Regions from separate parts of the Vibrio sp. HB236076 genome, predicted to be linked through region 2. Evidence: predicted binding sites of a transcription regulator. Region 2 holds the regulator's gene; the other holds the start of a gene.
What was found. Region 2 encodes MetJ, which represses methionine synthesis genes. Its sites were predicted from a motif close to TTAGACNTNTANANGTCTAA; they were not measured.
Positions count from the first base shown of each region.

Region 1: metK (methionine adenosyltransferase) is a predicted target of MetJ. The motif match lies at 12,070-12,089, and genes of this name have one in related genera.

Region 1 is NZ_CP162601.1:2,617,621-2,632,890, reverse strand. It holds gene AB0763_RS11585 (EAL domain-containing protein) at 1-768, opposite strand, end outside; gene hemW (radical SAM family heme chaperone HemW) at 1,028-2,188, opposite strand; gene AB0763_RS11575 (XTP/dITP diphosphatase) at 2,190-2,792, opposite strand; gene AB0763_RS11570 (YggT family protein) at 2,990-3,541, opposite strand; gene proC (pyrroline-5-carboxylate reductase) at 3,581-4,399, opposite strand; gene AB0763_RS11560 (YggS family pyridoxal phosphate-dependent enzyme) at 4,444-5,145, opposite strand; gene AB0763_RS11555 (type IV pilus twitching motility protein PilT) at 5,169-6,191, shown strand; gene ruvX (Holliday junction resolvase RuvX) at 6,387-6,809, opposite strand; gene AB0763_RS11545 (YqgE/AlgH family protein) at 6,859-7,422, opposite strand; gene gshB (glutathione synthase) at 7,484-8,431, opposite strand; gene rsmE (16S rRNA (uracil(1498)-N(3))-methyltransferase) at 8,444-9,175, opposite strand; gene AB0763_RS11530 (endonuclease) at 9,274-9,999, opposite strand; gene AB0763_RS11525 (SprT family zinc-dependent metalloprotease) at 10,070-10,567, opposite strand; gene metK (methionine adenosyltransferase) at 10,842-11,996, opposite strand; gene epd (erythrose-4-phosphate dehydrogenase) at 12,397-13,422, shown strand; gene AB0763_RS11510 (phosphoglycerate kinase) at 13,572-14,735, shown strand; gene fbaA (class II fructose-bisphosphate aldolase) at 14,969-15,270, shown strand, end outside.
Region 2 is NZ_CP162601.1:425,321-440,590, forward strand. It holds gene AB0763_RS02060 (1,4-dihydroxy-2-naphthoate polyprenyltransferase) at 1-557, opposite strand, end outside; gene AB0763_RS02065 (hypothetical protein) at 888-1,013, shown strand; gene hslU (HslU--HslV peptidase ATPase subunit) at 1,184-2,521, opposite strand; gene hslV (ATP-dependent protease subunit HslV) at 2,555-3,109, opposite strand; gene AB0763_RS02080 (SPOR domain-containing protein) at 3,324-3,899, opposite strand; gene cytR (DNA-binding transcriptional regulator CytR) at 4,126-5,142, opposite strand; gene priA (primosomal protein N') at 5,456-7,660, opposite strand; gene rpmE (50S ribosomal protein L31) at 8,038-8,256, shown strand; gene AB0763_RS02100 (malic enzyme-like NAD(P)-binding protein) at 8,425-9,696, shown strand; gene metJ (met regulon transcriptional regulator MetJ) at 9,959-10,285, opposite strand; gene AB0763_RS02110 (O-succinylhomoserine (thiol)-lyase) at 10,575-11,744, shown strand; gene AB0763_RS02115 (bifunctional aspartate kinase/homoserine dehydrogenase II) at 11,741-14,149, shown strand; gene phnE (phosphonate ABC transporter, permease protein PhnE) at 14,263-15,087, opposite strand; gene phnE (phosphonate ABC transporter, permease protein PhnE) at 15,075-15,270, opposite strand, start outside.

The DNA.
Region 1 (15,270 bases), 820 kb from region 2:
AAAAACACTGGCTCTATCTTCGGCAAGAATACATTGTTCAAACTCTTGAAATGAGTTGTCACTGCGCTTGATACCCGTAATGGATTCCCACTGCGCGTTATGTAGGACTTCGTTGGTTTGCGTATTCCATTCCCAAAGGCCCTCTTGAGAGACATCGAGTACATGCTCAAGGCGTTTTTTATTGCGCTCTGCTTGCTCTTTCAGTTGGCTTATTTCTGTGATGTCTTTAGCAATGACTAAAATTTTGAGTTGTTTGTTGATATCGCGAAAAGGAATCTTAATGGAGTGAAAGCAGCGATGTTCACCCGTGTTAACATCGGTTGATGACTCATAGACATTTTCCTTTTCAAAGCGCGTCATAATGCCTTGTACATTATTTCTTAGAAAATCGGCTTGTTCTTTGTTGTGGGTAAAATCAAAGTCATCTTTGCCGACCATCGCTTCAGGGGTGGTTTGATAAAGGTCAGCAACGGTCTTGTTGCCGTAGAGAAACTTGCCGTCATAATCTTTAAACACCACCACATCCCCGACAGAGTCAAGTAAGGTTTGAGCAATTGACGTGTTTTGGTGAACATACCTTTGGATGGCAATGAGTAGAGAGAATGTTGAAACAGCAAAAAGCCCGCCAATAGTCATGACACTGGCTAAACTTGAAAATTCGATAGCAAAAGTAAGGTGGAGCCAAAATATGGCTACGACAGTGAAAGTTACTTGGAAGGCGGCGAGCCATTTAATCTTATGCCAAGAGAAGCCAAAAACATCGTACATCTATCATCCTTGCAAAGGGTCAAGCCTGAGGCTTGAGTAAAGAGTATTAGCGTAAGAAACACATATCATACCAGACAATTATGGATGCTGTTTTACAATAGTGAAAATGGTCCGCTTACAATTGTGACTTTGCTCTTTGTTCTATCAAGAAATTAGAAATGAGAAGATTTAATTTGTGATCTTGGTCTTTTTTTAGTGGCGAATAAATCAAGGCCATATCAATTATATTTTATTGATATGGCCAAGCGGCATCATTAGGTTAGGAATCTTTTAAAAAAGCCCCGACCACATCATTAAAAAACAATTTACCCTTTTGGGTGATTTGCCAAGTCTGCTCGCTTTGCACAAGGAATTGTTGTTGGATTAATGTGTCCATTATCGGTGTGATTGATGCTATGGGCAGCCCTGTTCTTTGACTAAACTCTTCTTTGGGACAAGGTTCGAGTAATCGAAAACGATTCATGAAATACTCAAACGCTCGGTCTTCTAGAGGGACACTGTGTTCTTGATCTCGATAAGGCTTTACCATGTTATTGTGAGCGGCAAGATAGCCTTTAGGGTGTTTTATTTTCGTGGTGCGAACGATGTCACCATCGGAAAAACTGATTTTTCCATGGGCACCACAACCAATGCCCAAATAATCGCCAAAACGCCAATAATTTAGGTTGTGTTGGCACTGATAGTTTTCTTTACTGTAGCCAGAAATCTCATATTGATGGTAACCAGCCGCGAGCAGTTTTTGATGGCCTTGCTCAAAAATATCCCACAACTGATCATCATCGGGTAAAACCGGCGTCTTGTAGTAGAACATGGTGTTCGGTTCGATGGTTAACTGATACCAAGACAAGTGAGGTGGATTGAGTGCGATCGCTTGATCGATATCCGCCATGGCTTCTGAGAGGGTCTGATCGGGCAGGCCGTGCATTAAATCGAGATTAAAACTATTTAAGCCAATTTTATGGGCTAATTGCGCAGCTTGAATGGCTTCTTGTTGGCCGTGAATTCTCCCTAACCGAGTGAGTTGATGTTCGTGAAAGCTTTGTACGCCAATAGAAATGCGAGTCACTCCTGCTTGGCGGTAACCGACAAATCGCTTTGCTTCTACCGTACCTGGATTGGCTTCCATGGTAATTTCTATCCCCGGGGTAAAGGGTAAGAGTTGCTCAATACCAGTGAGCAGTGAGGCGATACCCTGTGAAGAAATTAAACTCGGTGTACCACCTCCGATGAAGATGCTGTGTATTGGTCGCTCAATACGGTATCTTTCGATATCTTGTGATAAGTCTTCAAGCAGCGCTTCAATATATTGCGATTCCGGAATCGAATGTTTGAGCTCGTGCGAATTAAAATCACAATAAGGGCACTTTTGTACGCACCAAGGTATGTGGACGTAGAGGCTCAGTGGCGGTGGAGTTAGCATATTATCCAAGACGCTCTTGTTTCAATATATTAAAAAGTTGTTGCAATGCCTGACCGCGGTGGGAGTGGCGCTTTTTTTCTTCTGGGGACAGTTGGGCTGAAGCGCATTGTAACTCCGGCAGCCAAAAGACGGGGTCATAGCCAAATCCGTTGTCGCCTTGGCGTTCATGTAATATCTCACCTTGCCATTTGCCATGGCAAATAATTGGAGTTGGGTCATTTTCATGACGCATTAGGACTAAGACACAGTGAAAGCGCGCTGTGCGTTGACCCGAGGGAACGTCTTTCATCTGTGCGAGTAATTGATTAATGTTGTCCTCGTCACTTGCGTTTTCGCCAGCATAACGAGCGGAGTAAACGCCGGGAGCTCCGGCTAACGCATCGACTTCTAAACCGGAGTCATCGGCGATAGCGGCAAGGCCTGTTTCTTTGGCTGCATGGCGCGCTTTGATAATCGCATTTTCGACAAATGTACTTCCGGTTTCTTCGGCATCTGCCAAATTAAAGTCACTTTGCGCAATGACTTCAAAACCAAAATCACTTAAAAGAGATGACATTTCACGAACTTTGCCGGCATTACCAGTAGCCAGGACAATTTTACTCATAATAAACCTACTTGATTAACCACAGTGTTTCGACCCTTTGTTCGGCCTGCGAACAGTTTACCAGTTATAAAAGTCTGGAGTAAGCCTAAGGCAAGTTTTAACAAGGGCTAGGGGCGCATCGATATTTTTACCGTTGGCATTAAAAACAAAAAGCCATCAAACGATGGCTTTATGCTATTCACAAAATGGGGTTGTACTTACAACATACGCCACACAGGGAACCAACCACTGATTAAAATGTTGAGAAATTGCAGCACGATAAACAATACCAATACACTTAAATCCAAACCACCTAGTTCAGGAAGAACGCGTCGAATAGGGGCTAACAAAGGCTCGGTTAACTGGTGCATCACGTATTCCATCGGGCTGCGACCTTGGCTGACCCAGCTGAGGATAGCGCGAATTAACAAGACCCAGAACAACAAACTGCCCGCGGCTTTGGCCAGTGATAATACCCCCACAAACAACAGAGAAGGCGTGAGACTAAAACTGCCACCTGCGACCATCATCAATGCCGTAAACTTTAGGACTGAAAGCACATAAGCAAATAGGATGGTTGCCATGTCGATATTGCCAAGTGAAGGAATGAATCTTCTCAATGGCCCGACAATAGGTTGAGTCGCTTTCACGACAAATTGAGAAAACGGATTGTAAAAATCCGCTCGCGCTGCCTGCAGCCAAACTCGCAATATGACGACCATAATGTAAAGATCAAACAGAGTTTGTATTAAAAAACTCATCGCATTCATAGGTGACCCTTTTGTTGATGCCCGTACTGGGCTTGCTTATTAAAACAATTCTTGCATTTCTTCTGCGCGAGTGACCGCGGCTTTCATTGCAGTGGCGACAATATCACAAAGTTGTTGTTGTTCAAAAACGGCTAAGGCTTCCGCCGTCGTCCCGCCTTTAGAAGTCACTTGCTCTCTCAAGGTACTAATGGGGGTACTCGGGTTACTCGACACCATGTGTGCCGACCCTAGTGCCACTTGAGTGACGATTTTTCGTGCCATTTCAGGGGTAAAACCTTGTTCAATGGCTTGTTTCTCAATACTTTCCATGAAGTAGAAAAAGTAAGCCGGCGCGCTGCCTGCCGCCGCAATGATGTTGTTGATCCCCGACTCGTGTTTCACCCAACAAATATCCCCGACAGAAGCCATTAGGCTTTCGGCAAACGCTGACCACTCTGGCGCAATGTCGTCATTGGCATAAAGCCCGCTCAATCCTTTGCCGATCAAGGATGGCGTGTTCGGCATCACGCGCACGAGTTGCAACGTTTGTTGTGTCCAAAGTGGGTATTTAGTCGATAGAATACCAGCAGCAATAGTGATAATGAGCTTTGACGAAAGATCGACCGAAGCCAATTGTTCACAGACGCCTTTCATCATTTGTGGCTTCACAGCTAAAACGATGACATTGGCTTGTTCGGCTGCTTTGAGGTTGTCTGTGGTCACGGAAATTTTGTACTTTTCTTCAAGCTTTGCCAGTTTCTCTTCGCTTCTCCCGGTGGCAATAATACTGTGCTCAGGGTAGCCGCTATTGAGTAGGCCTGAAATAATAGCTTGAGCCATATTCCCTGAGCCAATAAACGCGATCGTTTTTTGCTGCATAATAGTCATGTTCCTTATTTTAATAAAATGGCGTATCTCTAAGGTTAGCGATAATCTCGCGCACCAAACAGGGCCGTGCCAATTCTGACAATTGTACTGCCGCACTCGATTGCGGCTTGTAAATCCCCACTCATGCCCATCGAGAGGGTATCGACCTCAGGGTAGTGGGCTTGTAGCGCTCTAAATTGCTCCGACAAATGACTAAATGCTGCCTTTTGTTGCTGGTAATTTTCGACGTTGGCCGGTATCGACATCAAGCCGCGTAATTTCAGATTCGGTTGCGAGGCAATAAAATGGGCTAAGGGCAGTACCTCTTGACTGGTTACACCGGATTTGGCCGCTTCTAAACTGGTATTCACCTGAATTAATACATTGAGTGGCGACATGGACTCGGGTCGTTGCTCACTTAATCGTTTGGCAATTTTTTCTCTGTCGATGGTGTGAACCCAATCAAAACGCTCCGCTACTGGACGGGTTTTATTGGACTGTATTGGGCCAATAAAATGCCAAGTTAACGGTAAGTTTGGGTGGTGGTTACGAAAATAGTCGACCTTCTCGATCCCTTCTTGTACGTAATTCTCACCAAAACAAGTTTGATTTGCTGTGATCGCTTGCTCAATTGCACTAATGGGTTTGGTTTTACTGACTGCCAGCAGTTGCACGGATTGTGGTTGGCGCCCAAACTTTTGTTCAGATTCAGTGATCAAGTCGCGAAGGTGTTTAAGGTTGTCTTGAATCGTCGTCATAATAGCTCTACTTGAGGAATAATATGAATTTCACCGAGTTACTGAGAAGCAGTGTAAATCAAAACGCCTCGGATGTGCACTTTTCTAGTGGTGAGCCCGTTCGAGTGCGTCTCAACGGGCAATTGACTATCTTAGAGGATAAAGTGTGGCAGTCACAAGACTTGGCGGTATTGAGTCAAAGCCTTTTTAGCCAAGAACAACAACGCCAACTGGTCGAACAAAAAGAGTTAGATACGATTTATCACCAGGCCGAACTAGGGAGGTTTCGCGTCAATGCTTTTTACCAGCAGAGGGGGTTATCGATCGTATTAAGGTGCATTGCCGATTCGATTCCCAAACTCTGTCAGCTCAATGCACCCAGTGCGATAGCCCAAATGACAAGGGCACAGCAAGGCTTGATTTTGGTTACTGGGCCGACCGGATCTGGCAAGTCGACGACATTAGCGGCTATGGTTGATGACATTAACCGCACACAACAAAAACACATTATTACGATTGAGGATCCTATCGAGTTTATTCACCACTCGCAGCAAAGCTTAATTTCGCAGCGACAATTGCAACGAGATACGTTAGGTTTCACCGCGGCGTTAAGGGCAGCATTACGAGAAGACCCCGATGTTATCCTCGTCGGAGAGTTGCGCGATAAGCGCAGCATTCAGTTAGCGCTAACCGCGGCTGAAACCGGGCACTTGGTGTTGGCAACATTGCATACTCGCTCTGCCTGCCAAGCCGTGACTCGTATTGTCGATGTCTTTGATCAAGAAGAAAAGTCCATGATCCGAGTTCAGTTATCGGAGTCACTTAAGGGCGTTGTGGCTCAACGCTTGCTCAATAGTACCCAGCAGAAAAGAGTGGCGTGTTATGAAGTGCTGATGGCGACATCGGCCATTCGCAATTTGATCCGCGAAGGGAAAGTGAACCAAATGTATTCGATGATGCAAACCGGGCGAGAGTGTGGAATGCAAACGCTTGAGCAAAGTGTGGCTCAGCATATCGAGCAAGGAATATTGCCCCCTGAGGCGTTGAAAGCGTTGGATTGTGATTAACACGACTCTTACTAAATAGCGGGTTACCCTAGTTGGTTAAAAAGATCGCTAACAGGGCTGAGAAAATCAATTTACTAAGGGCGATATATCGGTGATTGATTCAATCAATCAGCGTGAAATAGCGGTGAGTTGAACCACCACTGACGTTGAGAGGACGACGATGGTGGCCGATAAGTACACGATGTGGTTGGCGGTTTATTGATATTGCTTTTCAAACCAACTTTCTAAAATCACAACCGCCGATTGGCAATCGACATTGCCTTTTGTTAGCGCTCGGTAACCACCGCGATCAAATAAGTCTGCTCGGGCCTCAGCGGTCGATAAACGTTCATCGTGCAACTCGACAGGCAAACCAAATCGCCCGTGTAAACGATTGGCAAACTTTTTTGCTCTAGGGGTAATCGTTTCTAGCTCTTTGCCGTGTAAATCAGTGGGCAGCCCGACGACTAATAAATCGGGTTGCCACTCTTTGATTTGCTTTTCTATGTCGTCCCAGTTCGGAATGCCGTCCTTGGCTTTAAAGGCTTTTAACGCAGCGGCGGTGCCTGTGATAGTTTGACCTATTGCACTCCCGATGCTTTTGGTGCCATAGTCAAAAGCCATGATGGTGTCTGACATGTTATTTTCTCTTGTTGTTTTTAATGCGTATCGTCGTTGAACATAAGCGCTAGGCCTCGCCAACTTGAAAAGACAATTTAGCGGGCTCGACGCCTAATAAACCGAGTGCTTTTTCCCAACGTTTTTCTATCGGGGTATCGAAAATGATCTGAGGATCGACTTCAATCAATAGCCAGTGATTGTCCATTAATTCTTGTTCAAGTTCCCCTGCCTCCCAGGCCATGTAACCCAATGCGATGACGTAATGACTTGGCTCTTCCTCTGTACCGAGCACTTCTAAAAGATCTTTTGAGGAAGTAATGGTGATGTCTTTGGTCATTTTGACACTGGCTTGATATTCATCTTTCGGACAGTGGACGATAAAGCCGCGATCTTGTTCTGTCATCCCCCCTAAAAGCACGGGCTGAGATAAGCTTTGCGGTTTGTTTTGTGGATAAATAGGCTCTACATCTGCCTTGATTAGCATTTCTCCAATGGTGAGGTCATTGGCTTGGGTGAGTTCTAACCCCATTGAGCCTTTTTCGTTGTGCTCACACATATAGATAACAGAACGTTCTAAATCAGAATTTCTCATTGTCGGCATCGCAACAAGAAAGTGATTGGTTATATTCATCATATCTAACTCCTTGTTCTTAAGAGGGGTAGAGCCTATATCGAGGTTGATTCCTAGACGTTTATTGCTTTACGTAACGCTCGATGGCATCCATGAGTTTACCGGTAATCGAGATGTCAAAACTGGCTTCAATTTCTCTAACACAAGTTGGGCTAGTGACGTTAATCTCTGTAAGCTTATCACCGATTACGTCTAAACCAACAAAGATCAGGCCTTTTTGTTTCAAAATTGGAGCGACGGTCTCAGCAATTTTACGATCGGTTTCACTAATTGGACGAGCTTCACCTCGGCCGCCAGCCGCTAAGTTACCGCGAGTTTCCCCTTCGGCAGGAATACGGGCGAGACAGTAAGGCATGGGTTCACCATCGACCACTAAAATACGTTTGTCGCCATTGCTGATATCTGGGACAAAAGTTTGTGCCATTGCATAGTGTTGACCGTGACCGGTGAGGGTCTCAATGATCACCGAAACGTTCGGATCACCTTGTTTGACGCGGAAAATAGAAGCACCACCCATTCCATCGAGCGGTTTCAAAATTACGTCACCGTGTTGCTCTCTAAAGGCTTTAATTTTCTCGGCACTGCGAGTGACCAGTGTGGTTGGTGTGAGTTCAGGAAACCAAGCGGTGAAGAGCTTTTCGTTGCAATCTCTTAAACTTTGCGGCTTGTTTACCACTAACGTTCCTTGTTCTTCCGCCCGCTCTAAGATGTAGGTCGCGTAGATATACTCAGTGTCAAATGGTGGGTCTTTACGCATAAGAATGGCATCTAGCTCAGACAAAGCAATCGATTGTTCACTTTGAACTTGGTACCACTGATCCGGGTTTTCCGCTACGGTGATGATTTTGGTATCGGCCAGGGCCACGCCTTGCTCTAGGTGCAAATCCTGCATTTGCATGTAATGGATTTGGTAACCACGACGCTGAGCTTCTAACATCATAGCAAAGCTGGTGTCTTTTTTGATAGTTATGGACTCAATAGGATCCATAACAATACCGATTTTAATCATAAAATACTCCTTTTAGCCCAAATCGCCAAAGCGGACTTGTAGGGCTGTGATGGCGGTTAATGCGGCGGTTTCAGTTCTCAATACTCGTGGTCCGAGTAAGGTTTCAGCAAATTGATGATCGCGTGTCATCGTAATTTCTTCTGCCGATAGACCTCCTTCCGGGCCAATCAACAGCCGAATGTGTTGTGATTTTTCAGGTAAGGTGTTGATTGAATATTCCGCTCTGGGGTGCAAATTGAGCTTCAAAGCGGCAGAGGGTTCTTGACACCATTGTTCAAGTGTCATGATCGGCCGAATTTGAGGGATGATATTACGGCCACATTGCTCACAGGCACTAATGGCAATCTTTTGCCACTGAGATAATTTTTTTTCAAAGCGCTTGGCATCCAATTTGACCCCACAGCGTTCTGAAATGAGCGGTGTGATCGTATTAACGCCAAGTTCAACCGACTTTTGAATGGTAAATTCCATTTTGTCACCTCGAGAGATAACTTGTCCGAGGTGCAAGTTGAGCGGTGATTCTATATTGTGATCGAGTCGTTGTTGAACGTCGACACAGGCGCTTTTTTTGGTTACTTCACTCAAAATGGCGGGAAATTGAGCGCCAGAGCCATCAAAAAGTAACACTTCTTGACCCACTTGCATGCGCAGTACCCGGGAGACGTGTCCTGCTGCGTCATCACTTAACACTAAGGTGCCAAGTTGCTCAATCGGTTCGGGGTGATAGATACGCGGGATTCGCATAAGACCGGCTTCCTAAATACATTTAAGTTATTAACATGGATGCATCAATGGCAAAAAACAAGTCTCTTGCCACTGAAAAACTGGCAGTACGGCAGACATTATTCTTGTAACTGCAGACAGGCTTTTTGCACAAATGGGTTGTGGTTGCCTTGTATATCGGCAATTTTTATTTCGCGTTGGCACTCCCATTCGCTAGGGTGATATTGTCTGTTCCAAGCCTGCATTAGCTTACTCTGACTTGACGATAGCTTAAAGCCATAAGTTTGGCTCATGTATAAATACGTCCGAGCTATGGCGCCACGTGAAGATTCTGGTGGCATCACTTTGCGCCCCTTAAAATTGACTTGCATCGTACATTGCCCATAACTGACACCGTCCATGCCATTCCACTGGCTAAAGTTGTAATTCGAACGATCGCCGTTTACTTCACCGATAGCTGGAGTAAGGTTGTGCATATCTGACTCCATCTTCTTAAAATCTTGATCGTAGCGCGCGCAATATTTACGGCCGCCTTTTTGCCAGCATTGTAATTGATGACCAAACTGCCAAGCAGGGACCACGTGCTCCCATTCAATGCGATTGGCGCGCTTGGGTTGCTTACGCACTTGGTAACCACAAGCGGCCAAGTCGGGAATGCCTTTTCGGCCTTGCCATTGAATCGGACAACCACAATAAAAAGAGGTGGTGTGTTGTGGGTAAATTTTAGTCGCGAGTAAACGCTTGGCCGTTGCGAATGAGGCTGGGTGCTCAGCAAGAGCTTGAAAACTCAATCCGGTGCCGAGTACAGCAATGGATGAAAATAGTATCGAGTGGCGCAAAATCATAAAGGTCTCGTTGAGAAAAACTCGTTGGTGAATCAGTGAGTGGTGATGTGTCGTTATCGCTTTATCTCTATCATGTTGGGGTTAAGGGCTGCTGACAATATCGACAATAGTATTGTGCTTGCTGGCGCACGATTTTATTGTGCCTGCGAATGGTCAATTGGTGTGAGCGGCATTGGCAACGATAGTTAAACAGTTTGCCCTGTACGGATTGAACATCGAACTTATGGGTGGTAATGGCGGGAATGCCGAGCACTTTCTCCATCATATATTGCCATTCTGCACCGTGGGGCTTAACGCGACCAAAGCATTGGTAGGTTAGTAAATGGGCAAGCTCATGAGGAATGACTTGCTCGAAATATTCGGTCTGGTTTTCGAGCAATAATATGGGATTGAGGCGGATGATCCCTGGTTGTAACAATGCTTGCCCTGCCGACTTTCCCTTCAAATCAAAATGGATGGGCGGCGGGGAGACCGCTTGCTGAAGTGTTTCACTGGCTTTTCGACACCAAGCTTCAAGGCTGTGTTGTACAGCATCAATCAATGCAGAAGGAAGAGTAGGGACAGTCATAAATACGCTTATACGTGGGTCGCTCTGTTATACCAATCTGTACCAGTATATGGTGAATGATAGCGCAGGAAAAAGTGTCACAACAAGGCAAAAGACAAATCGCAGCAGAGAGTCTACATACCATGTTCTTAACCTTGTGACTGAGTGTTTAATTCACTTGGGGGACCAACTATTTCACTAGATTAGTAGTCTATGTGAATCGATAAGTGACCAACAATAAAAAAGCCCTTACTTCAATGCAAGGGCTTTTTACCGTCTAAATTCGGCTTAAAACTTATTTTAAGTTGGCAAAGTCACGCAATGCTTGCGCTTTGTCAGTGGCTTCCCATGGGAATTCTTCACGGCCAAAGTGACCGTAGGCAGCGGTTTTCTTATAAATAGGCTGCAATAAGTTCAACATCTCTTGCAGGCCATATGGACGAAGGTCAAAGTGATGGCGAACGGCGTCGACAATGACATCTGTTGACACTTTTTCGGTACCGAACGTTTCAACCATGATAGAGGTTGGGTCGGCAACACCAATGGCGTAAGACAACTGAATTTCACAGCGATCCGCAAGGCCAGCGGCAACGATGTTTTTTGCCACGTAACGCGCAGCATAGGCGGCACTGCGGTCTACTTTTGATGGATCTTTACCTGAGAACGCGCCGCCACCGTGACGCGCTGCGCCGCCGTAGGTATCCACAATGATTTTACGACCAGTCAAACCACAGTCGCCCATCGGACCACCGATAACGAAACGGCCTGTTGGGTTAATGAAGTACTTAGTGTCTTTATCTAACCATTCTGCAGGTAACACGGGCTTGATGATTTCTTCCATGACGGCTTCGCGTAGATCGGCCGTGGAGATTGAGTCACTGTGCTGTGTCGATAAAACTACTGCATCGATACCGGCAATAACGCCGTTTTCGTATTTAAAAGTCACTTGAGATTTCGCATCCGGACGCAACCAAGGTAGGGTGCCATTTTTGCGTACTTCTGATTGGCGTTGTACCAAGCGATGAGAATACGTAATCGGGGCGGGCATGAGCACGCTGGTTTCATTGGTCGCATAACCAAACATGATACCTTGGTCACCGGCGCCTTGTTCTTTAGGATCGGCTTTGTCAACACCTTGGTTGATGTCTGGTGACTGCTTGCCAATGGTATTAAGCACAGCACAAGAGTCGGCGTCAAAGCCCATGTCTGAGTGCGTGTAGCCAATATCGCGAACCGTTTGGCGAGTTAACTCTTCAATATCAACCCAAGCAGAGGTGGTTACTTCACCGCCAACCATGACCATACCGGTTTTAACGTAAGTTTCACAGGCTACACGCGCTTTGGGATCTTGTTCAAGAATCGCATCAAGAACCGCATCTGAGATTTGATCTGCAATTTTATCTGGATGACCTTCTGAAACCGATTCAGAAGTAAACAGGTGCTTAGCCATGAGAGCTCCACTTAAATTAATCATGAGGGCGATGGGACGTTACTCAACCATCAATACAAAAGTTTGTAGGTGTTTCTACATCTAGACGGCTATTTTAAATTTCGTTCGCTGAATTACAAGTCTTTTCTTTTTTTGTGCGGAGAAAAAGGGCAAATCGTTTTTACGCATCAAGCTTCGCACTGTGGGGATAAGGAGAAGTGAGACTCATTGGCATTGTTAACATAATAGCTTAGATACTTATTTTAAAAGAAAAAAGTCGTCGTGTTCTCAAACGCTTTTCACTCCATTGTTGGCCAGTGGAACCGCAAGGTGGGGATAACTGGCTTTTCATTCAACAAACTACTGATGCCAACTTAGGGATAGGGTAAACTAAGCGCAATCAGGTGTAGAGGAAAAGATAATGTTAAAAGTGGCGATCAATGGATTTGGCCGTATTGGCCGTAATGTATTGCGGGCGGTCTATGAAAGTGGGTATTCAGAACAAATCCAAGTGGTGGCAGTCAACGAGTTGGCACAACCAGAAGCGATGGCTCACTTGTTACAGTACGACACCAGTCACGGTCGCTTCGGCCTAAAAGTTTCTCACGATCAAGAGCATTTGTATATCGAGCGCCCCGATCAGGGACGAGACGTCATTCGTGTATTGCATCTCGATGAGATCCAACGCTTGCCTTGGCGAGATTTAAACATTGATATTGTCTTAGATTGTACCGGGGTTTACGGCAGTAAAAGCGATGGTTTAGCGCATATTGCCGCGGGGGCTAAAAAGGTTCTCTTTTCTCATCCTGCAGCCCAAGATATTGACAACACAATTATTTTTGGTGTCAATCAAGAAACGTTATTGCCTCAACACACCGTGGTCTCTAATGGATCCTGTACGACAAATTGTATTGTTCCGGTGATCAAGGTACTCGATGAGGCATTTGGCATTGATTCAGGGACGATTACCACAATACACTCGTCAATGAATGACCAGCAAGTGATTGACGCTTATCACACCGATTTGCGACGCACTCGCTCTGCCAGTCAATCTATCATCCCGGTAGACACGAAATTACACAAAGGCATTGAGCGCATTTTCCCCAAGTTTTCAAATAAGTTTGAAGCGATTTCTGTGCGTGTTCCCACGGTGAATGTCACTGCGATGGATCTCAGTGTCACCATCCAGTCAAATGTCACGGTCAATGATGTAAATCAAACCATTATTCAAGCCGCTCAGTGTACACTGCAGGGCATCGTTGATTATACTGAAGCACCGTTAGTTTCGATTGACTTTAATCACGACCCTCATAGTGCTATCGTCGACGGTACTCAGACTCGAGTGAGCAATGGACGCTTGGTCAAGATGTTGGTGTGGTGTGATAATGAGTGGGGGTTTGCTAACCGTATGCTCGACACGGCATTGGTTCTATATCACTGCCGATAATAGTTTTATCAAAAGGGAAATTATTTATTTTCCTTCTTGAAATAAATCGGTAACATCGCCATATCGATAAGCATAACAATTTTTTCACATTGAACAGATTGGCTGTTCAATGCACAAAACTTAATGACTTTAATACGAGAGGACAAACCATGTCTGTAATTAAAATGACTGACCTGGACTTAGCAGGTAAACGCGTATTTATCCGTGCTGATCTAAACGTGCCAGTAAAAGATGGCAAAGTAACTTCTGATGCACGTATTCTCGCATCTCTACCCACCATCAAGCACTGCTTAGCAGCGGGCGCAAAAGTCATGGTTACTTCTCACCTAGGTCGCCCAACTGAAGGTGAATACGCAGACGAGTTCTCTCTTCAACCGGTAGTGAATTACCTCAACGACGCTCTTGAGTGTGATGTAAAACTTGCCAAAGATTACTTAGACGGCCTTGAGCTTAACGCGGGTGAGCTTGTTGTTTTAGAAAACGTTCGCTTCAACAAAGGCGAAAAGAAAAACGAAGAAGCACTTTCTAAACAATACGCGTCATTGTGTGACGTCTTTGTTATGGATGCTTTTGGTACGGCTCACCGTGCTCAAGCCTCTACTCATGGCGTTGGCATGCATGCCCCGATTGCTTGTGCTGGTCCTCTTCTTGCCAACGAACTTGAGGCCCTAGGTAAAGCGATGGATAACCCAGCTCGCCCAATGGTTGCGATCGTTGGTGGTTCTAAAGTGTCTACCAAGTTAACCGTCCTTGAGTCCTTGTCTAAAATTGCCGACCAACTTGTCGTTGGCGGTGGTATCGCAAACACCTTTATTGCTGCAGCAGGCCACAATGTGGGTAAATCACTGTATGAAGCTGACCTTGTCGATACGGCGAAGAAGCTGATGGATGAGTGTGCAATCCCTGTGGCAACCGATGTTGCTTGTGCAAAAGCATTTGATGAAAACGCTGAAGCGGAAATCAAGCACGTCTCTGAAGTTCAAGATGACGATATGATTTTTGACCTTGGCCCAGAATCAACCGCAGCATTGGCTGAAATCTTAAAAGGGGCGAAAACCATTTTGTGGAACGGCCCTGTGGGTGTGTTTGAATTTAAAAACTTTGAAGCTGGAACCAAAGGGATTTCAGAAGCGATCGCTGCTTCAGAAGGTTTCTCTGTCGCTGGCGGTGGCGATACGCTGGCCGCGATTGATCAGTTCGGTATCAAAGCTGATGTATCTTACATCTCTACAGGTGGCGGTGCATTCTTAGAGTTCGTCGAAGGCAAAGCGCTTCCTGCTGTTGAAATGCTAGAAGCACGCGCAAAGGCGTAATGTCACAAAGCGGGTTAAGCCCGCTTTGTTTTTATTGATTAGATTCAATCGAACAAAAGGGCACTGGCGCTAGGTCTGAACCCCTGCCAGTACCCGGTTGCTTTTTGAGAACTTGCTGCAATCCTGAGCGGGTTTTGTTAGAATATCTGCGAAACTCAACTGGGTTGTAAGCCAAGTTAGTACAATTAATCTGTTTTATACATTAAAACAACTGATATATAGGGATCACGTCCATGTCTAAGGTCTTTGACTTCGTAAAACCTGGTGTTATCACTGGTGATGACGTTCAGAAAGTATTTGAAGTTGCAAAAGAAAACAACTTCGCTCTTCCTGCAGTAAACTGTGTAGGTACCGATTCTATCAACGCTGTACTTGAAGCTGCTGCGAAAGTGAAATCTCCGGTTATTGTTCAGTTTTCTAACGGCGGCGCTGCTTTCTTTGCTGGTAAAGGCGTTAAACTTGAAGGCCAAGGTGCACAAATTCTAGGTGCAATCGCTGGTGCTAAGCACGTACACACGGTTGCAGAAGCGTATGG
Region 2 (15,270 bases):
CCATAACCGATGGCCGGTAGCACGACGGTGCGTTCGATAAAGCCAGTGTGAAGGTAATAGCTGCCAATGACCCCCACTAACCCGAAGAAAACAAACACTGCCAAATCGCCAAAGCCGGCATACCCATAGGGCCGTTTACCCATAGTATAAGCAAGGGCCGCTAGCGTGGCCAACCCACCCAAAGCGACAAACAACAAGCGGCTGCTCCACTGTGGCAAAGCGAGGTAAATCAGCAATCCACCGCAGACTCCCGTCAAGGCAATGGCGAGTGCGATAGCCAACTTCATGCCCTTGGTCGACACCACACCGGTTTGCATCGCCCGCGCAGGCCCAATGCGGTGTACGTTGTCGGTGCCTTTGACACTATCGCCGTAATCATTGGCGAGGTTGGCAAGGATTTGCAACAACAGTGCCGTGAGGGTCGACAAGATAAAAATCGGCCATTGAAAGTGTTGCTCAACGTGGGCCAAGCTACTGCCGATCGCGATCGGAAGAATGGCCAGGGGCAGCGTCTTCGGTCGTAAGGTCGCTATCCAAATCGATAATCTTGGGGCCATGAAAGACACCTCGCAAACAGAAAATAAGGCCCAGTGTGCAAGATCAACCGCGAGATAAAAAGCGCAATAATCGCGCAAAAGATGATCACTATCATGGTGATGACGGTTAGTGAGCTCAGTGTGCATGTGGTGGGAGCATTCGCGTCGCCCACGAGGGGATCACTCGCTGCAGACGGCGTTTGTGCACCGTGACTGGCCGATTATCGATAGCCATTTATAATGAATATCAAGATATGAATAGAAATCAGCTATCAAATTAATCGTTACTGTGAAATTTCACCACTGAATGTAACCGGTTACTATGATGTTAACAGAATGAGCGGCTTGTTAATGAGATTAGCGCATCGCTCACAGAATAACTCGCTACGAGGTGTGCCAATGTTAGATATTTTAGATTTCATTATGGAAGCGTTTGGTTACGAGCAATCTTTGGTTGAACGTTCAACGCTAGATTGACGAGGTGACTGCGCCAATTCAGTGACCATTTATCATCACCCGCTTACTCGACTAAGAAAGTAAAAAGGGCCTCGCGTACTAGCGAGGCCCTTTGTCGATGACACAAGGCAGATAAAAGCCAAAACAGCCTATCGCAAGCCGTTTTTACTGTTCATCAAAGCCGTTAGCCATTAAAGAATAAAGCGGCTGAGATCTTCATCTTCAATAAAGCTGCCAAGACGCGTTTTCACGTACTCAGCATCAATGGTAATGGTCTCACCTGGGCGATCGGTCGCTTCGTAAGACAAGTCATCCATCAAACGCTCCATCACAGTGTGAAGGCGACGCGCACCGATGTTTTCGGTGGTTTCATTGACTTGCCAAGCTGCGGTAGCAATTTGGTCAATGCCATCTTCGGTAAACTCAACATTGACGTCCTCTGTTTTGAGCAAGGCAATGTACTGCTCGGTCAAAGAGGCTCTTGGTTCGGTCAAGATGCGTTTAAAGTCATCGCTGCTCAGCGCTTCTAGTTCGACGCGAATCGGCAAGCGACCTTGCAACTCAGGGATCAGATCCGAGGGTTTGGCCACTTGGAAAGCGCCAGAGGCAATAAACAGGATGTGGTCAGTGCGCACCATTCCGTGTTTGGTCGATACGGTGCTGCCTTCGATCAGAGGCAGAAGATCGCGCTGAACCCCTTCACGAGAAACATCTGGGCCCGAGCTTTCACCGCGCTTACAAATTTTGTCGATTTCATCTAAGAAGACAATACCGTGGTTTTCCACGTTGTAAATCGCCTGCTCTTTGAGCTCTTCTTGATTGACCAACTTAGCCGCTTCTTCTTCGACTAGGGCTTTTAACGCATCTTTGATTTTCATCTTGCGTTTTTTCTTGGTGTCGCCAGACAGGTTCTGGAACATGCTTTGCAGCTGGTTGGTCATCTCTTCCATACCCGGAGGCGCCATGATTTCAACACCCATTTGCGGCGCGGCCACATCAATGTCGATCTCTTTGTCATCGAGCTGGCCGTCACGCAGTTTCTTGCGGAACGTTTGGCGCGTTTTTGATTGTTCTTCAGAGGGCTGTTTTTCCTCAGCCCAAGGGTCGCGAGCCGGTGGTGGCAGCAACACGTCTAATACGCGTTCTTCGGCTTGCTCTTCGGCGCGAAACTTCACCTTTTCCATCGCTTGCTGCTGAGTCATTTTGACGGCAACTTCGGTCAGATCGCGAATGATGCTTTCGACTTCTTTACCGACATAACCCACTTCGGTAAATTTAGTTGCTTCGACTTTCATAAAGGGCGCGTTGGCCAATTTGGCTAAACGACGAGCGATTTCCGTTTTACCCACCCCGGTTGGGCCGATCATCAGGATGTTTTTCGGTGAGACTTCCACCCTTAGGCTTTCTTCGAGCTGCATACGGCGCCAGCGGTTTCTCAAGGCAATGGCCACCGAGCGCTTGGCCTTGTCTTGACCGATAATATGGCGATTTAATTCGTGTACAATTTCACGTGGTGTCATTTCAGACATACTCAATCCTTAATCAATCAGGTGAAGGCTGGCTTAAGCCTTATCTAAATTCGCGAGTTCAGTGGTGCTCGTCAATTCTTCAACCGTGTGATGATGGTTGGTAAACACACAGATATCGCCAGCGATATTGAGGGCTTTTTCGGCGATGGTACGAGCATCGAGGTCTGTGTTTTCGAGTAGCGCTGTCGCGGCCGCTTGAGCGTAGTTGCCACCAGAGCCAATCGCAATTAAGTCGTGTTCGGGCTGAACGACATCGCCATTGCCCGTAATGATCAGTGAGGCGGTCTCATCGGCAACGGCCAGCAAGGCTTCAAGGCGACGCAACGCGCGATCGCTGCGCCAATCTTTGGCCAATTCAACAGCGGCTTTGGTTAAATGGCCTTGGTGCATTTGCAGTTTGCTTTCAAAGCGTTCAAACAAGGTAAACGCATCCGCCGTACCACCGGCAAACCCAGCGAGCACTTGATTGTTGTATAGGCGACGGACTTTACGGGCATTGCCTTTCATCACGGTATTGCCAAGAGAGACTTGACCATCTCCGGCAATGACCACTTGATTGTTACGACGTACGGATACTATGGTAGTCACTTTCAGGCCTCATTATTTGTATTGTTACTCTTTCTACCAACATGAGGGTAGCGGCGAGAAAAATCAAGGGACAGAGCGCGTAAAGTGAAGGAACGTGGCTGGTGCGTGGGAGTGGTTGAACGCAAAGGGCAGAGTCAACGTCGTAGATAGACGGGTGAGCCAGGCTTGGCAAGGCGGGCCGCACTTTAAGGCGGCCCTTAAATCGAGGCTCGAATTACAGGTTTTCTTTCCAAATTGCACAAGGTTCTATTTTGTGGCGTTGCAATTTGTGGCGGTCACGCTCGGCATCGCGTTTGAATTTGTAAGGCCCTAAAATGACCCGATACCATTTACTGCCTTCTTTTTTCTTAATGCGACTGCTTAATCCAACAAAGGCGATATTCACTTTGCGGGTTTGTGCTTGTTCCATGGTGATAAAGGCGCCGCATTGCATCACATAAGGAATTTTAGACACCTGTTGCTCTTTGGGGGTCACTTCAATTTGTCGATTTGGCAAATCGTCGATATAGTCCCATTTTTGCTCAGGCACAGGCGGTAACGACGCATTGCTGGCAGAGGCGGGACGTGAAGGCGCGGTTTTTTGAGGGGCAACCGCGACCGGCTCTGGCGTCGTCGCCGGCTCTGGCGATTGACTTAGCGTATACAGGCCATAACCAAACAAAGAGACAGCGATAGCGGCGACAAGTAGGCTTCGCCACGGTTTTTTCGGGCGCGTTTGTTTGGGCTTAGCGGTCTTTTTATTGGTTTTTTTCGGGGCTTGCCCGCGTCTTACGTAATCTTTATTGGCCACAACAGTTGAACATTCAGTTGGTTCGACAAGAGTTGCAATGGTAATCGAGTTTGCTGTGAGAAGACAGAGGCGACGATAAAAAACTTGTCGTCTTTTCATCGTCTTCACCCTCTTCTCGAGGCAAAGTCATGACAAGTGTCGCGCGATTATGGATACGATTGATGGCAACATGACGACTCTTGATAGCAGTGATAGTGATATCGCCTCACCATCACTGCGACACCGGTTAGCGCTTGCGACACACATCGGTACTCTCACGGACAATCAGTTCCGTTTCTAATAGGCAAGAGCGCGATTGGGTACTGTTGGGTTTACCACGTAATATCTCTAACAGTTTCAACATTGCCTGGCGACCTATTTCATAGCGGGGCTGCGAAATGGTGGTCAATGGTGGCTCGGTGTATTGCACCATATCGATGTCGTCAAAGCCGATGATCGACACATCATCAGGAACGCGAAAGCCCAAGCGTTTGACTTCGTGCAACGCGCCGATGGCGATGCTGTCGGAGTGACAGAAAATGGCGGTCGGTGGCTTGGAGCGTGTCATCAAAGAATGGGCCGCCTGTTTGCCGCCGTCGAGGCTAAATTCGGTGTACACCGTGAGCGATTCATCTAACTCCACGCCGCTGCGTCTGATGGCCTGTAAATAACCTTGATTGCGAAATTGACACAAGTTGGATTGTATCGGACCAGAAATTTGTGCGATGCGCTGATGACCTAAGCGGGTTAAGTAATTCACCGCCTCAAAGGCTGCGGTTAAATTGTCGATATGCACGGTGGGCAAGTCGAGCTCGTGGGAATACTCACAAGCCATGACCAGCGGGGGCAAAAAGCGCTGCTCTGCTTTACTGATGCCAAAGGGCAAGTCCGTACCAAGCAAAATGAGTCCATCGGCTTGTTTGCGATAAGCCATATTGACAAAGGTTTCTTCGCGGTAGTCTTGGGAGTGGCTGTCGCCGACCAACAACAGGTAGCCATTGGCATGTGCGGTTTCTTCAACGCCGCGAATCAAATCGGCAAAGTACATATCACTAATATCAGGGACAATGGCGACAATGGTTTTTGACTCACTGCGCTTGAGGCTGCGAGACATTTGGATGTGAGGCGTATAGCCTGACTCTGTCACGGCGGCCTCGACGCGACTACGGGTGGCAGGGGAGACCTTTTCCGGGGTCATGATGGCCCGAGAAACCGTTGCCGTTGATACGCCGGCTAACCTTGCAACATCTTTCATCGTTGCCATATCGCTACTTACCTCTCTGGATTGATTGTCGGCACTTGTCCATTCGACATGATCGAAAGTGTGGCGTGATACTTTTCACCACTTTGTCTTTTGAATTGAAAGGACATTGGCTTGAACGTGAGGGGCAAGCGAATGTCCTTTTCGCCTAATGCTGTGGCAAGCCTTAACTCGGCCATTACCATTACATAACAGTTGCATAATAAAGACAAATGATTGGCTTTGGTATGGGTTTGTTTGAGATTTGTGTCATCACTGCAATATCACATGGCAAAACTTTGCTCAAAGTCTCATTTTTCCAGTAAAAAGCCCGCGACTAGCTTAAATCTTGCGGCTCTATGTCGATGTGCCAGCGAACTTTTTTGCTGTTTGGCAAGGTTGCAATCACGGTTTTTGAACCAAAAAGTAACTGATGAAGGGCCGGACGACTCGGGGCTTGTACCAACAATTGCCAGCGAAACTTCCCCGCTCGTTTGGCGATGGGCGAGGGGGCCGGCCCGAGGATCTCGATGGCGTGTTGCTGACACAAAGGGTGCGCTTCGAGCGTGGCACGCACTTGCCTTAAAAACAACTCAACTTCTTCATTGTGATTCGATTCGGCTTTAAACAGCGCCAAAAAAGAAAAGGGCGGTAACTGAGCCAATTGCCGCTCGCGCAGCGCATTGTTGGCAAAGTGGCCGTAATCTCGATGGATGAGCGACAGCAACAAAGGGTGCTCGGGGTGATGGGTTTGCAGTATGACTTCTCCGGGTTTACTGGCTCGCCCCGCTCGCCCTGAAACCTGGACAAACAATTGGGCAAAGCGTTCTGAGGCGCGAAAATCACTACTGTAAAGCGCGCCGTCGACATCGAGCAGTGCCACTAACGTCACATCGGGAAAGTGATGGCCCTTGGCAAGCATTTGTGTGCCGATCAAAATTTGATACTTGCCCTGACGAATCGCGGTGAGTGAGCTTTCGAGACTGCCTTTGCGCCGGGTGCTATCGCGATCGATGCGAATCGCTTGGTATTGAGGAAAATGCTGCTGCAATTGCTGCTCTAATTGTTCGGTACCGACCCCGACACTGATCATCTGAGTGGAACCACAGCTTTGGCACTGATGCAAAACCGGCTTGCTCGAGCCGCAGTGATGACAGCGCAATTCGCGATCGTGCTGGTGAAACGTGTAATAGGCATCACAGCGTTGACACTCGGCCAACCAGCCACACTCATGGCACATTAAGGCCGGAGAAAAACCGCGCCGGTTGAGAAACAGCATGACCTGATTGCCGGCCTCTAAATGACGACGCATTTGGGCGATTAAAGGTGCCGATAAGCCGCTGTCTAGATACAAGCCCTTGATATCGAGTATGGTGCTTTTGGGCGCGACGGCCACACCGGCTCTCTCGGTCAGGTGTAAATGACGATATTTGCCCTGATGCGCATTGTGTAAGGTTTCAAAAGACGGCGTTGCCGAGCCCAAGACCACAGGAATGTCGAGGTGGTTGGCACGCATTACCGCGACATCTCGGGCGTGGTAGCGCAGTGAATCTTGCTGTTTGTAGGAGGCATCGTGCTCTTCGTCGACAATGATAATACCCAGATCGGCAAACGGCGTCATCAGTGCCGAGCGCGTGCCGATCACGATACCACTGCGCCCGCTTTTGGCGTCTAGCCACGCATTGAGGCGTTCGCTGTCGTTCAGGTTGGAGTGAATAACGGAAATCGGCACGCGAAAACGACGGGCAAAGCGTTGAATGGTCTGCGGAGTGAGGCCGATCTCCGGCACTAAAACCAGCGCTTGCTTACCGCGCTCAAGCACCGCGGCGATCATATTGAGGTACACTTCCGTCTTGCCTGAACCGGTCACGCCATCGAGTAAATAGCAGGCAAAGTGAGATTCACTGTTCACCGCGGCAATGGCGATGGCCTGCTCTTGGTTGAGTTTGGGTTTGTCTTGGTCGGTTTCGATCTCACTGGGCCAAGGCGCAACACTCACCGACTCTAACACCGCGCGAATCCAGCCTTTGTCACAGAGGGCATTGAGCACACTGCGGCTGATATCGGCATCGATCATGGCCTGATGCTCAAGCGGACCATGAGCGAGTAAATGCAATACTTTTGCTTGTTTGACCGCTCGGCCCATTGACTGCATCGATTGCTGCTTGCCAAGCTCGGTTAGATGCCACATCTGGCGCGCGGCGTGCTGCGCGGGCTTGCCTTTTCGCAGGGCACTGGGCAGGGCATTGGCTAAGGTTTCGCCTAAAGGGTATTGATAATACTGGCTACACCAAACCAACAACTTATACAACGGCGCCTCCCACAACGGCTGCTGGTCGAGGACGTTTTTGAGTGACTTGAGTTGTTCGCGCGGGTAATCGGATTGATCACTGAGCGCGGTCACCACGCCGACTAAAGTTTGACGACCAAAAGGCACACTGACGCGCCCACCGATGATCGGAAACAGCGAGTTGGGAATGATATAATCAAATTGTTTGTCGAGCGGCACAGGCAGCGCGACCTTGGCAATACTCGGTCTCATTAGGTCCTATCGGATTGGGGCAGCGCCGTTTAGTCTAATCGAAGCGCAATAAAAATTCGAGCTTCGTCAGCTTGTTGTCGCGTTGCAAGTGACGCTCTTGGCGATGGCGGCCTCTAGGCTGCCGACGCATTGCGATTCGACTCTGCAGCTCGCGATGGGGCAAGGCTAGGGCAGCGACAGCCGTATTGAGTTATGGCCAGGAAAAGGTGCTCAAAAAAATAGCATAAAAGTGGCGTTATAGGTTGATTAACCGGGTAGGATTCATTACTATACCGCGCCTCACAGGAGCGTTTCCTTCTGTGACTATTCTTTTTTGACTACGTGTGGTGTACGGCAAAGATTCGTATAGCGACACGGCCTACTATTGAGGTTATCCCATGAAAACTGGCATCCATCCAGAATACAAAGCAGTTTCTGCAACTTGTTCTTGCGGCAACACTTTTGAGTTCAACACAACTCTAAACAAAGAATCTATCCACCTAGACGTTTGTGACAAATGTCACCCATTCTACACTGGTAAGCAACGTATCGTTGATACTGGCGGCCGTGTAGATCGCTTCAACAAGCGTTTCGGTGCGCTATCTAGCAAAAAATAAGTCCTCGAGACGGTTTTTGACTAGTCATAAAAAGACGCTCAATGGGCGTCTTTTTTGATCTTAACGCCTTTCTTTTTTTACTATCCTACACTTCCTTGATCTCACCCCCGCCTCGTTGTCTTTTTTGCCTCTACAATGACCTTTCGATGATGAGTAAAGAGATCCACGATGACCGACAACCAAGACCAAAAAGCGCTGCATTATCACGCTCACCCCACCCCAGGAAAAATTGAGATCCGCCTTACGAAAGCGGCAGACACCAGTGACGATTTAGCCTTGGCCTACAGCCCTGGCGTGGCGGCGCCGGTACGCGAAATTGCCCGTTGTGCTGACGCTGCCTATCACTACACCGGCAAAGGCAATCTCGTCGCGGTGATCACCAATGGCAGTGCGATCTTGGGGTTGGGGAACTTGGGGCCGTTAGCCGCGAAACCGGTTATGGAAGGGAAAGCATTGCTGTTTAAGCGCTTTGCCGGTATCGATGCCATCGACATTGAAGTCAATCAGCAAAACGTCGAGCAATTTGTCGATACCGTTGCCAATATTGCCGATACGTTTGGCGGTATCAACCTAGAAGACATCAAGGCGCCAGAGTGCTTTGAGATTGAGCGGCGTTTGATTGAGCGTTGTTCGATCCCCGTTTTTCACGATGATCAACACGGCACCGCGATCGTGACTGCCGCGGGGATCCTCAATGGCTTAGAACTGCAAGGTAAAGCGATAGGCGATTGCTCGATTGTGTGCGTTGGCGCAGGCGCGGCGGCCATGGCGTGTATGAATTTGCTGATCGATTGCGGGGCCAAAGCCGATAACCTGCTCATGCTCGACCGACAAGGCGTGATCCATCGCCAGCGCGACGATCTCACGGTCTACAAACAAGCGTTTGCCCGCGAGACAAAGCGGCGCACCCTGACTGACGCTATCGCCGGCGCCGATGTTTTTGTCGGGCTATCGGGGCCCAACGTGTTGTCCTGTGAGCAACTGGCGACCATGGCCCCGCGCCCATTGGTATTTGCTTGTTCCAACCCCGACCCAGAAATTACCCCAGAAGCGGTCAGAGATACCAGGCCCGATGCCATTGTCGGCACCGGGCGCAGTGATTACCCCAACCAAGTGAACAATGTGTTGTGCTTTCCATTCATTTTTCGCGGCGCTTTACAGGTGCGCGCTCGGGTGATCAACAAAGCGATGAAATTGGCCGCCGTCGACGCCATTCGGCAATTGGCCAAAGAGACGGTGCCAGACAAGGTGTGCCAAGCAGCAGGGGTCACCTCGCTGGAGTTTGGCCCAGACTATATTTTGCCCAAGCCCTTTGACCAGCGCTTATTGGCGCGGGTGGCAAACGCCGTGGCTCAGGCCGCCATTGATTCTGGCGTGGCGGGCAAGGCCGAGGGAAAAGAAAGAGATGACGGCAAAGACGTGTCCATGGGCTCAAGGTGAACACGTGGCGTGGCTTTGCCACCCAGTCAGTGAAAAAAGCCGTATTACGCGAAAAAAAAAGCAGAGCCACAAGGCTCTGCTCTCTTATACAGACAATGGGGGATCGCAGGGTATGGCGACATTGTCTGCCAGGCAAAAAATCTCAAGGGGCGAGCTTGCCTAGTTATTAAGGTCGTCAATAAAATAGCCGAAAACGCTAAGCTTGAGTCAATTTTTTACGTTAATTTACATTTTTTTCAAACGGCTTAGTCAGCGGTGACCGTTAGTCTGATTGATCGTCAAAACTTTCAAATTCAATCCCCATCGCCGTCATTAATGCCTTGGCTTCTGCGGGGATGTCGTCGGGTTTGTCCTTGCGCAAATCTTCATCGGTGGGCAAAGGTTGGCCGGTATAGGCGTGCAAAAAGGCTTCACACAGCAATTCACTGTTGGTGGCGTGGCGCAAATTATTAATTTGGCGACGCGTTCTTTCATCGGTCAAAATCTTAAGTACCTTAAGAGGAATGGATACTGTAATTTTTTTCACTTGCTCATTTTTTTTGCCATGCTCTGCATAAGGGCTTAAGTAATCGCCATTCCACTTTGCCATTGCACACCTTTACCTTTTTTATAAAATTTTGATTTAATTTACCTTTTTGTGGTTATGGCACAAAGGCTGGCCAAGCTGACCCCCGCGACGATAACCAAAAGGTACGGTTTTGGTGATTTTAGCGGGATTTACTGCCATAAGCAAAGACATATAGACGTCTAGAAGTGTTGACGTCCCGTGTTTCAGTCAGTAAAGTGAGCTCAATCACCATTGAACGCTTGATGAAGTGCCTACCTTTGAGATAGCGTAGAATTCATTCATCGCGAGCAGAATGTTAAGGAATACACAGATGAGCCAGCGCAAACCCACCACGATTGCTGTACGTACCGGCATCGAGTCCGATAGCCAATATCACGCCGTTGTACCACCGATTTACTTGTCGACCAACTATGGTTTTCCCGCGTTTGGGGAAGTGCCTAAATACGACTATACCCGCTCTGGCAACCCGAACCGAGGCCTGTTAGAGCAAACCTTATACGAGCTAGAAGAAGGGGCGGGGGCGGTGGTGACCAACTGCGGCACATCGGCACTCAACTTGTGGGTATCGGCGTTTATCGGTCCTGAAGATACCATTATTGCCCCTCACGATTGCTATGGTGGGACGTATCGTTTGTTCAACACCCGTGCGCAAAAAGGCGATTTTAACGTCGAGTTTGTCGATCAAACCGATCAACAAGCGATGGCACAAGCCTTGGCCAAAAAACCGAAACTCATTTTGCTCGAAACCCCGTCTAACCCCTTAGTGCGCGTGGTTGACATCGCCGCGATTTGTCAACAAGCCAAAGCGGTTGGCGCTTTAGTGGCGGTGGATAACACCTTCTTGAGCCCCGTCTTTCAAAAGCCATTGACCTTAGGGGCGGATTTTGTCATTCACTCCACCACCAAGTATTTAAACGGCCACTCCGATGTGATCGGCGGCGTGGTGATTTCAGCGCAGCAAGAGCACGCTGAACAACTGGCGTGGTGGGGCAATTGCATCGGGGCGACCGGAACGCCATTTGACAGCTATTTAACCCTGCGAGGCCTGCGAACTCTGGGCGTGAGAATGAAAGCGCACGAAAGTGGCGCGCAGCAAATTCTCGCTTATTTACAGCGCCAGGACTTGGTCAAAGTCGTGTATCACCCCAGTTTGCCAGAGCACCCAGGCCACGAGATTGCCAAAGCGCAACAGAGCGGCTTTGGCTGTATGTTGAGCTTTGAATTCAACGGCGAATTTGAACAGCTCAAGCGCTTTGTCACCTCACTCAAGCTATTTTCCTTGGCGGAATCGCTCGGCGGGGTCGAGAGCTTGATCTGCCACCCTGCCTCGATGACGCACCGCGCCATGGGCGAAGAAGCTTTAGCACAAGCCGGGGTATCACAAATGTTGTTACGCCTTTCTGTCGGGTTGGAAGACCCACAAGATCTGATTGACGATCTCGAGCAAGCCTTTGGCCAAGCCCAGGAAGGACAAGCATGATCCCGGCGCGTCAATTACACAAATTTGGCGGCAGCAGTTTAGCCGACCCGGAGTGTTTTCAACGCGTGGTTAAACTGTTGGCGGACTATTCACAAGCCGGGGATCTGATCGTGGTCTCCGCCGCGGGGAAAACCACCAACCACTTAATTGGCTTTTTACAAGGCCTAGAAAGCGACGGCCGGTTAGCGCACGAAGCGTTATTAGCGATACGCCAATGGCATACCGAGTTGATCGAACACCTGCTGAGCGGCGATGTGGCGCAAACATTATTGGCGCTGTTGTATCAAGACCTTGAGGTGTTAGAGCGTTATCAAGCCCCGCTGAGTGCGGCGCAAAAGGCCCATGCTCAAGGCTTTGGCGAAGTGTGGTCTGCGCGTTTGTTGTCGGCGTTGCTTAGCGAAGCCAACTTGCCGGCGGCCATGCTTGACTCCCGGGCGTTCTTGCGCGCTGAGCGCAGTGCCCAGCCCGAGGTTCAACAGGCCCTTTCTCAACCGCTTCTCAACACCTTGCTCGACGGTTATGACGACGAACGCATTGTGATCACGGGCTTTATGGCGCAAAACCAGCAAGGGGAAACCGTGCTGCTTGGCCGCAATGGCTCCGATTATTCTGCCACTGTGATTGGCGCGATGTGCGAGGCACACACGGTCACTATCTGGAGTGATGTGGCCGGGGTATACAGCGCTGACCCACGCATTGTTGATGATGCCTGTCTACTGCCCTTGTTGCGCCTAGACGAAGCCAGTGAACTGGCGCGTTTGGCGGCTCCGGTGTTACACAGCCGCACGTTACAACCGGTGGCGCAAAGTGCGATGGATCTCAATTTGCGCTGCAGTTACCAGGCCGAAGCCGGCTCAACGCGCATTGAGCGAGTATTGGCCTCGGGACGCGGAGCGAAAATAGTCTCTTCCCTTGACGATGTGTGGATCATTCAGCTGCGCTTTGCCAATCGCGACAGCAGTGTCGACCCCGATGTGGCCTTAAAGCCACTGCGCCGTGCGCAACTTGAGCCATTGACCTACGAATGGCAAGCCGATCAGCAATGCCTGCGCTTGGCCTACACGCCAGAAATTGCCGTTGGGGCGATGAGTGTACTGCAAGAAAATGCCGTTGAAGCGGAAATCAAGCTCAAAGAAGGCTTTTCACTCGTCGCGGCCGTCGGGGCAGGGGTCACCAAAAACCCGTATCACAGTCACGCGTTTTTTCAGCAATTGAAACACGCGCCGGTGGAGTTTATCAGCGAGTCAGAATCGGCGCTGAGCTTGGTGGCGGTACTGAGAAAAACCCCGGTGTCTCAGTTAGTGATCGGCTTGCATCGCCACTTGTTTTCGGCCCACAAACGCGTGGCGATCGCCTTGTGTGGCAAAGGTAATATCGGTTCGAGTTGGCTGTCGCTGTTTGCCGAGCAGCAGGGCGAACTCAATAAGCGTTACGGGATTGATTTTGAATTGGTGATGATCGCCGACAGTCAGCGTTACTGGTTTGATGCCAAAGGGTTGGACTCGAGTTCAGCCATCGCGGAGTTCTCGCAACACGCGGTATCGCATCAGCAAGGCGACTGGGTGTCACAGCTGGGCAGTTTGTCGGAGTACGACGAAGCTGTGGTCATTGATGTCACGGCCAGCCAAGCCTTGTCGGAACGCTATGTCGAGTTTGCCGAGCAGGGGTTACACCTCATCTCGGCCAATAAAGTCGCCGGCTCGGCTTGCAGTGAAGACTACTACCGAGTGCAAGATGCGTTCGAGAAAATTGGCCGTCATTGGTTTTACAACGCCACGGTGGGCGCGGGATTGCCGATTAACCACACGGTGCGTGATCTCAAAGAAAGCGGCGATCAACTCATTGGCCTGTCGGGGATTTTTTCCGGTACTTTATCTTGGTTGTTTCAGCAGTTTGACGGCAGTGTACCGTTTAGCGAATTGGTCGATCTGGCTTGGCAACAAGGTTTGACCGAGCCTGATCCTCGTCACGATCTCGACGGCTCGGATGTGATGCGCAAACTGGTGATCTTAGCTCGCGAAGCCGGGATGGCCATCGAACCCGAGCAAGTCAAAGTCGAATCTTTAGTGCCTGACGCGCTCAATCACGTCTCTGTCGATGCGTTTTTTGATCATCCCGAAGCGCTAAACGCGTTACTTGAAGAGAAGCTCGAACAAGCCAAGCGCGATGACTGCGTATTGCGCTATGTGGCGCGGCTCAACAAAGACGGCCAAGCCACCGTCGGCGTCGAAGCTTTGGCAAGTGACGATCCTCTGGCTAACTTGTTGCCTTGTGATAATATTTTTGCCATTGAAAGCCAGTGGTATAAAGACAACCCGCTGGTGATTCGCGGGCCTGGCGCGGGCCGCTTAGTCACTGCCGGGGCGATTCAGTCTGATCTCAATCGCTTGGCGAGTTTGCTGTAATTCTCTCAGTCAAGAAAGCGAATCAAAAAATGGCCCATCACCAAAAAGTGATATGGGCCATTTTTTATAAGAGGGGTAAGAGGCATCACCTACGGCGTGACCTCTCCTCGTGGCTAGATGAGCAAATCGCGCACCTTAGCAGACAGAGACTCCGACACCACCACGGTGGCCAAAATGACAAGGATGATCAAGGTGACCTGCGGCCAGGCGAGCACGTTTAACGACGATGACAAGAACAAGCCAATCCCACCAGCACCGACTAAGCCCAAAATGGTCGACTCGCGAATATTGATGTCCCAACGGAAAATCGCAATGCTGAAAAAAGCCGGTAAAATCTGCGGAATGATGGCGTAATCGATAACCTGAAAACGCGAGGCACCGGTGGCCTGAATCGCTTCGACGCTGGTGGTGTTGATTTCTTCGATGCTTTCATAGAGCAATTTGGCGACAAAACCAATCGAGCGCAAGGCAATGGCAATCACACCGGCCAAAATACCCGGCCCTAAAATCGCCACCAACAACAAGGCCCAAATCAAGGAGTTGATCGAACGAGACGCGGCGATAATAAACAGCGCAATCGGGCGAACAAACAGCAGTGACGGGGTGGTATTACGCGCGGCCAAAAACGCCACGGGAAACGCCAATATCACGCCGAGTAAGGTGCCTAATGTGGCAATGTTTAACGTGTCCCAAAGCGCCTGGTAAAGCTGGTGGATATAAGGCCATGCCGGCGGGAACATGCGATCAATCAAATCAGAAGCTTGCTGCGGCGCATCGTAAATAAAGTACCAAATGGTCTCTTCATTCATCACCACCCAGCAATAACTGGTCAGTAACATTAGGGCGAACCAGCCTCCCCAAACCAGCCAAGTGTGGCGAGAAGTTCGCCCCTGCCAGATCTTGTGTTGTGCTTCAAAGCGGTTGTCTAACTGACCCATTTTCTAATCCATCCCGATAGGTATTCACACGCCATAACAATGAGTATGATCAAAAGTAAAATTGCGCCAGCGGAGTCGTACTCATAGCGGTCAATGGCGGTATTTAACGTGGCGCCGATGCCGCCTGCGCCGACAATGCCAATCACGGCCGATTCGCGAAAGTTGATGTCAAAGCGATAGAAG